One region of the Nonomuraea sp. NPDC050790 genome, then DNA from elsewhere that is predicted to be linked to it. Evidence: predicted binding sites of a transcription regulator. Region 1 holds the regulator's gene; the other holds the start of a gene.
The links. The regulator HspR, encoded in region 1, represses chaperone genes until heat shock. The targets are predictions, from matches to a motif close to ANTTGAGTCNNNNNGACTCAANT.

Region 1 (3,405 bases):
CGTTGCTGCGTACCTCGTCGAGCTGCTTCTTCAGGTCGCCGACCTTGTTGAGCCCGGCCTTCTCCCGCTCCCAGCGGCCGACCAGGGCGTTGAGCTCCTCCTGGCGGTCGGCCAGCTCCTTGCGCAGCCGCTCCAGGCGCGCCTGGCTGGCCTCGTCGGTCTCCTTGGAGAGCGCGAGCTCCTCCATCTTCATGCGGTCGACGTTGCGCTGGAGCTGGTCGATCTCCACCGGCCGCGAGTCGATCTCCATGCGCAGCCGGGAGGCGGCCTCGTCGACCAGGTCGATGGCCTTGTCGGGCAGGAAGCGGTTGGTGATGTAGCGGTCGGACAGCGCCGCGGCGGCGACCAGCGCGCTGTCGGCGATCACGACCTGGTGGTGGGCCTCGTAGCGGCCCTTCAGCCCGCGCAGGATCGCGATGGTGTCCTCGACCGTCGGCTCGCCGACGTAGACCTGCTGGAAGCGCCGCTCCAGCGCCGGGTCCTTCTCGATGCGCTCGCGGTACTCGTCGAGCGTGGTCGCGCCGATCATGCGCAGCTCGCCGCGGGCCAGCATCGGCTTGAGCATGTTGCCCGCGTCCATGGCGCCCTCGGCGGCTCCCGCGCCGACGACCGTGTGGAGCTCGTCGATGAAGGTCACGACCTGCCCGTCGCTCTCCTTGATCTCGGAGAGCACGGCCTTGAGCCGCTCCTCGAACTCGCCCCGATACTTCGCGCCCGCCACCATCGCGCCCAGGTCGAGCGAGATGAGCTGCTTGTTGCGCAGCGACTCCGGCACGTCGCCGGCCACGATGCGCTGGGCCAGCCCCTCGACGACGGCGGTCTTGCCCACGCCGGGCTCGCCGATCAGGACCGGGTTGTTCTTGGTGCGCCGTGACAGCACCTGGATGACGCGCCGGATCTCCGAGTCGCGGCCGATGACCGGGTCGAGCCTGCCCGCGCGGGCCCGCTCGGTCAGGTCGACGCCGTACTTCTCCAGCGCCTTGTAGGTGTCCTCGGGCGTCTCGCTGGTGACGCGGGCGTGGCCGCGTACCTTCTCGAAGGCGTCGAGCAGCGCGTCGGGCGTGGCGCCCTGCGCCTTGAGCAGGTCGGCGACCTGGCCGCCGTCGGCGGCCAGCGCGACCAGCAGGTGCTCGGTCGAGACGTACTCGTCCTCCAGCCGCTTGGCGCGCTGCGCGGCCGTGTTGATCACGGTGAGCAACTGGCGCGAGCTGGACGGCGCCGAGACCGTGGCGCCCTGCGCCTTCGGCAGCGCCGCGAGCATCTCCTCCGACTTCGCGCGCACCGCCTTCCAGTCGGCTCCGACGGCCTCCAGCAGAGGTACGGCGGTGCCGCCCGTCTGGGCCAGCAGCGTGGTCAGCAGGTGGGCCGGGGCGATCTCCGGGTTGCCCTCCGCGGCGGCACGCCGCATGGCCCCCGAAAGCGCCTCCTGGCTCTTCTGGGTGAGCTTGTAGTCCATGTGTTCTTACGCCCCCGGTGGCAGCTCGTAACGGATCAGCGCTCTCACCATCTGCATCTCGGCCCTGAGCCGGTGAACCTCCTCACGCAGCCGCAGGGCCTCGTTCTCAAGCTCGAGAATGCGCTTGATCCCGGCGAGGTTGATGCCCTCTTCCTGGGACAGGCGCTGGACCTCGCGGAGCATGATGATGTCGCGCGTGGAGTAAAGGCGGCCGCGTCCGGCCGTGCGGCCGGGCCTGACCAGTCCGAGCCGGTCGTACTGCCTCAGCGTCTGCGGGTGCAGTCCCGAGAGCTGCGCGGCCACCGAGATGACGTAGACGGGGGTGTCGTCGGACAGGTCGAAATAGTTGGCGTCCATCGGCTTACTCGCTTCTGGCTCGCTGGATGAGTTCGGCGCGCGGGTCGTCGCCCGCGGTCGCCGTGCTGAACTCCGTCAGCAGATCGCGCGACTTCTCGTCGAGCGTCTCGGGCACGAGCACTTCGACGCTGGCGAGCAGGTCGCCCTTGGTGCCGTCCTTGCGGGTGACGCCGCGGCCGCGGACGCGGAAGGTGCGCCCGTTGGGCGTGCCCGCCGGGATGCGCAGCGTGACCGGCAGCCCCTTGAGGATCGGGACCTTGATCTCGGCGCCCAGCGCGGCCTCGGTGAAGGTCACGGGCACCGTGATGGTCAGGTTGTCGCCCGTCCTGCCGAAGACGGCGTGCGGCTTCACGTGGGTGACGATGTAGAGGTCGCCCGCCGGTCCGCCGTTTTCCCCCGGCGCTCCCTTGGCCTTGAGCTTGACCCGCTGACCGTCGGCCACCCCCGCGGGGATGCGCGCCTGGATCGTGCGGGTGCTCTTGGCCCGCCCGCTGCCGTCGCAGTCCGGGCAGGGGTCGTCCACGATCAGACCACGGCCCTTGCAGTCGCGGCAGGGCTCGGAGAAGGCGAAGTTGCCCAGGTTGCGGCTGGCCGCGCCGGTGCCCTCACAGGTCGGGCAGACGCGCGGCGTGGTGCCGGCCTTGGCGCCGGTGCCGTTGCACGACTTGCACGCGGCCGAGCTCGTCAGCCGCAGCGAGACCGTGCTGCCCTCCACCGCCTCGGTGAAGGTCAGCGTCACCTCGGACTCGATGTCCTGCCCGCGCCGCGGCCTGGTCGCCCCCCCGGTACGGCCCGCGGTGGTGGTGCCACCCCGGTTGAACAGCCCGCCGAACAGGTCGCCGAGCCGCTCGCCCGCGCCGCCACCGCCACTCTGCTGGCCGGTGGCGGTGCCGCCGAACAGGTCGCCGAAGTCGAACGGGAAACCGCCACCGCCCGGACGCTGGCCGCCGACGCCGGACCCGAACAGCGTCCGGGCCTCGTCGTACTCCTTGCGGCGCTTGGTGTCCGACAGGATGTCGTTGGCCTCGGAGATCTCCTTGAACTTGGCCTCCTTGGCGGCGTCACCCTGGTTGGTGTCGGGGTGATACTGCCGGGCCAGCTTCCGGTAGGCCTTCTTGATCTCGTCTGCGGTGGCGGTCTTGGGCACACCAAGGACGGCGTAGTAGTCCTTCTCCAGGTAGTCCTTGGTGCTCATCGATGGCCCTTCGTCCTAGTTTTCGTCGTTGTCGTCGTCAGCCGGGGAGTCGTCCGGCTCCGCCACGGCCACCCGTGCCGGGCGCAGCACCCGCTCTCCGAGGCGGTACCCGGACTGCAGCACCTCGATGGCGGTCGGTTCGGTGACCTCCCGCGAGTAGCTGTGCATCAGCGCCTCGTGGACGGTCGGGTCGAACGGGTCGCCCTTCTGCCCGAACGAGGCGAGGCCCAGCTTGGTGAGAGCCGCTTCGAGCGACTCGGCCACCTTCGCGAAGCCCCCGGTGAGCTCGCCGTGGTCGCGGGCCCTGCCGATGTCGTCGAGGACGGGCAGGAGTTCGGCGAGAACCCCGGCCGTAGCCTGCTCGCGGACCGCGACGCGGTCGCGCTCGACCCGGCGG
Region 2 (3,405 bases), on a different contig from region 1:
GTCGCCTGGGCGGACGAGGCCGGTTTCGTAGGCGTAGACGATGGCCTGGGCGCGGTCGCGGAGGCCGAGCTTGGTCAGGACGCGGCCCACGTGGGTCTTGACCGTCTGCTCCGACAGCACCAGCTTGGCGGCGATCTCCTGGTTGGACAGGCCGCGGGAGACCAGGACGAGCACCTCGGTCTCGCGCTCCGTGAGCTGGCCCAGACGGCGGGCCGACGGGGCGCGGGGGCCGCCCAGGCGGGCGAACTCGCGGATCAGGCGCCGGGTCACGGCGGGAGCCAGCAGGGCGTCGCCGCCGGCCACCACGCGGACGGCCTCGGCCAACTGGACGGCCGAGGCGTCCTTCAGCAGGAAGCCGCTGGCGCCGGAGCGCAGGGCCTCGTAGACGTAGTCGTCCAGGTCGAAGGTGGTGAGGATCAGGATTTTTGCCGGAATGTCGTCACGCTGGGCTATGAGGCGGGTGGCTTCCAGACCGTCCATGACCGGCATGCGCACGTCCATCAGGATCACGTCCGGCAGCAGCTCCGCCGCCCGCTCCACCGCCTGCGCGCCGTCCGCCGCCTCGCCCACCACCTCGATGTCGCTCTGGGCGCTGAGGAAGACGGTGAAGCCGGTGCGTACCATGCCCTGGTCGTCGGCGATCATGACCCTGATCACGCCGGCTCCAGGGGGAGCGTGGCCACGACCTCGAAGCCGTCGGCGACCGGTTCGGCCGTCAGCGTGCCGCCGAGCAGCGCCGCCCGTTCCCGCATGCCCACCAGCCCGTGCCCGGCTCCCGCGGACGAGGACTCTGCCGGGGTGGGGCCCGGGCCGTTGGCGACCCGTACGACGAGGTCGTCCCGCTCGCGCCTGACCTCCAGCGACACGGTCGCCCCCGGCGCGTGCCGCATGACGTTGCTGAGTGACTCCTGCACGATCCTGTACGCCGACAGCCCCACGGCCTGCGGCACCTCCTCCACCGATGACGTCTGCCTGAACAGCACGGCCAGCCCGGCCGCCCGCGCGTTGGCCACGAGTTCGCCGAGCCGCTCCAGCCCGGGTTGCGGCGTGGTCTCCTTGTGCCCGTCGGCGTCGCGCAGCACCCCGAGCACCTGCCGGAGCTGGGCGATGGCGTCCAGCGACAGCGAGCGGATCGTCGCCAGCCCCTCCTCCAGTTGCCTGGCGTCCCCGGCGGCCTTGAGCGGCACCGCCTCGGCCTGGATGGCGATCACCGACATGTGGTGGGCGACCACGTCGTGCAGCTCGCGGGCGATGCGCGCCCGTTCCTCCAGCGCCGCCTGCACCCCTTCGGCCGCCACCTTGAGCTGCGACTCCCGCGCCAGCCTGGCCGAGGTCTTCCGCCGGGCCCGCACGTTGTAGCCGAGCACGAGCGGCACCGCGAGCACGGCCCCGGCGATCGGCACGGCGTTGAGGTTGACCACCGCGAGGAAGGCCACCGAGACCACCCACACGGCGATGGACACGGATTCGGAGTTGCGCGAGCCCACGGTGTAGAGGACCAGGAGGTAGCTGACCATCAGCGGCCACGTGTACGTGAGGCCCTGCTCGGGGAACCCGTCGATCATCCGGTCGACGAACACGTGCGCGGGCAGCGTCAGCAGCGCCGTCCGCCACGCGCCCATCGGCCAGCGGTCGCGCATGGCCAGCGGCAGCGACACCGAGAGCATGGCGAGCTGGAAGGTCGGCGTCGCGGGCGGGTGCAGGTTCTTCTGGTAGAGGCGGGCCCAGAGCTCTGCGCTGGCCACGCCGTAGAGGAAGATCGCGAGGACCAGGTCGGCCAGCCGTACGCCGTCGAGGGTGGTGAGGAGCACCAGCCAGCGCGGCGCGGGGCGGCGCACGCGGCGGGTGGCCAGCGGCGGAGGGTCGGCCCTGCCCGTGAACAGCGCGAACGTCAGAGGCCGCACCAGGGCGGATATCACCCGAAAGACCTTATGTCTGGCCTCGGGTAGTCCGCGTCACTCCCAAGGACTACTTACATGATTACGATCGCCGTGAGCGAACATCGGCAAGCTTGGGAACATTCGGCGGCTCTGATGAATTGAGTCGGTATAACTCAACCCTTTGGAGTTCGTATGAGTGAGAAGCTGATCCTCCCGGTGCTGCCGCTGGACGACGAGGTCGTCCTGCCCGGAATGGTGGTGCCGCTCGACCTGTCCGACTCCGAGGTGCGCGCCGCGATAGACGCGGCCCAGGCATCCGGTGGCAACAAGCCAAGGGTGCTTCTCGTTCCCCGGATCGACGGCAGATATGGCGCGATCGGCGTCCAGGCGGTGGTGGAGCAGGTCGGCAGGCTGCCGGGCGGTGAGCCCGCGGCCGTCGTGCGCGGCGTCAACCGCGTGCGCGTGGGCACCGGCACCACCGGGCCGGGCGCGGCCCTGTGGGTCGAGGCCGACAGCGTCGACCGCGTGGAGGCCGGCGAGCAGGCGCACGAGCTGGCCCGCGAGTACAAGGCGCTGGCCACGACCATCCTGCAGAAGCGCGGCGCGTGGCAGGTGGTCGACCAGGTCAACCAGATCGACGACCCCTCCGTGCTGGCCGACAGCTCCGGCTACACCCCTTGGCTGACCACCGCGCAGAAGGTGGAGCTGCTGGAGTCGCCCGACCCGGCCGACCGGCTGGCCAAGCTGGTCGAGTGGTCGCGCGAGCACCTCGCCGAGCTCGACGTCGCCGAGACGATCCGCAAGGACGTCCAGGAGGGCATGGAGAAGCAGCAGCGCGAGTTCCTGCTCCGCCAGCAGCTCTCCGCCGTGCAGAAGGAGCTCAGGGAGCTCAAGGGCGACTCGGCCGAGAGCGAGGAGGAGGACTACCGCGCCCGCGTCGAGGCCGCCGACCTGCCCGACAAGGTGCGCGAGGCCGCGCTCAAGGAGGTCGACAAGCTGGAGCGGACCTCCGACCAGTCGCCGGAGACCGGCTGGATCCGCACCTGGCTCGACACCGTCCTCGACATCCCCTGGAACACCAGGACCGACGACACCTACGACATCGACGGCGCCCGCGAGGTGCTGGACGCCGACCACACTGGCCTCGACGACGTCAAGGACCGCATCATCGAGCACCTGGCCGTGCGCAAGCGCCGCCAGGACAAGGGACTCGGCGTGGTGGGCGGCCGCCGCAGCGGAGCCGTTCTCGCGCTCGCCGGACCTCCCGGAGTCGGCAAGACCTCGCTCGGCGAGTCCGTCGCGCGCTCGATGGGACGCAAGTTCGTCCGCGTCGCCCTCGGCGGCGTGCGCGACGAGGCCGAGATCCGCGGCCACCGGCGCACCTACGTGGGCGCGCTGCCCGGCCGCATCGTCCGCGCGATCAGGGAGGCCGGCTCCATGAACCCGGTCGTCCTGCTCGACGAGGTCGACAAGGTCGGCGCCGACTACCGCGGCGACCCGACCGCGGCGCTGCTCGAGGTGCTCG

Region 2: a site for HspR is predicted at 2,037-2,059, ahead of lon (endopeptidase La). Genes of this name have one in related genera too.

What each region holds. Positions count from the first base shown of each region.
Region 1 covers NZ_JBITGF010000003.1:951,158-954,562, reverse strand. Annotated here, with positions in the region: gene clpB (ATP-dependent chaperone ClpB) at 1-1,456, opposite strand, end outside; gene ACIBEJ_RS19595 (heat shock protein transcriptional repressor HspR) at 1,463-1,813, opposite strand; gene dnaJ (molecular chaperone DnaJ) at 1,818-3,008, opposite strand; gene grpE (nucleotide exchange factor GrpE) at 3,024-3,405, opposite strand, start outside.
Region 2 covers NZ_JBITGF010000001.1:328,690-332,094, forward strand. Annotated here, with positions in the region: gene ACIBEJ_RS01600 (response regulator) at 1-657, opposite strand, end outside; gene ACIBEJ_RS01605 (sensor histidine kinase) at 654-1,919, opposite strand; gene lon (endopeptidase La) at 2,073-3,405, shown strand, end outside.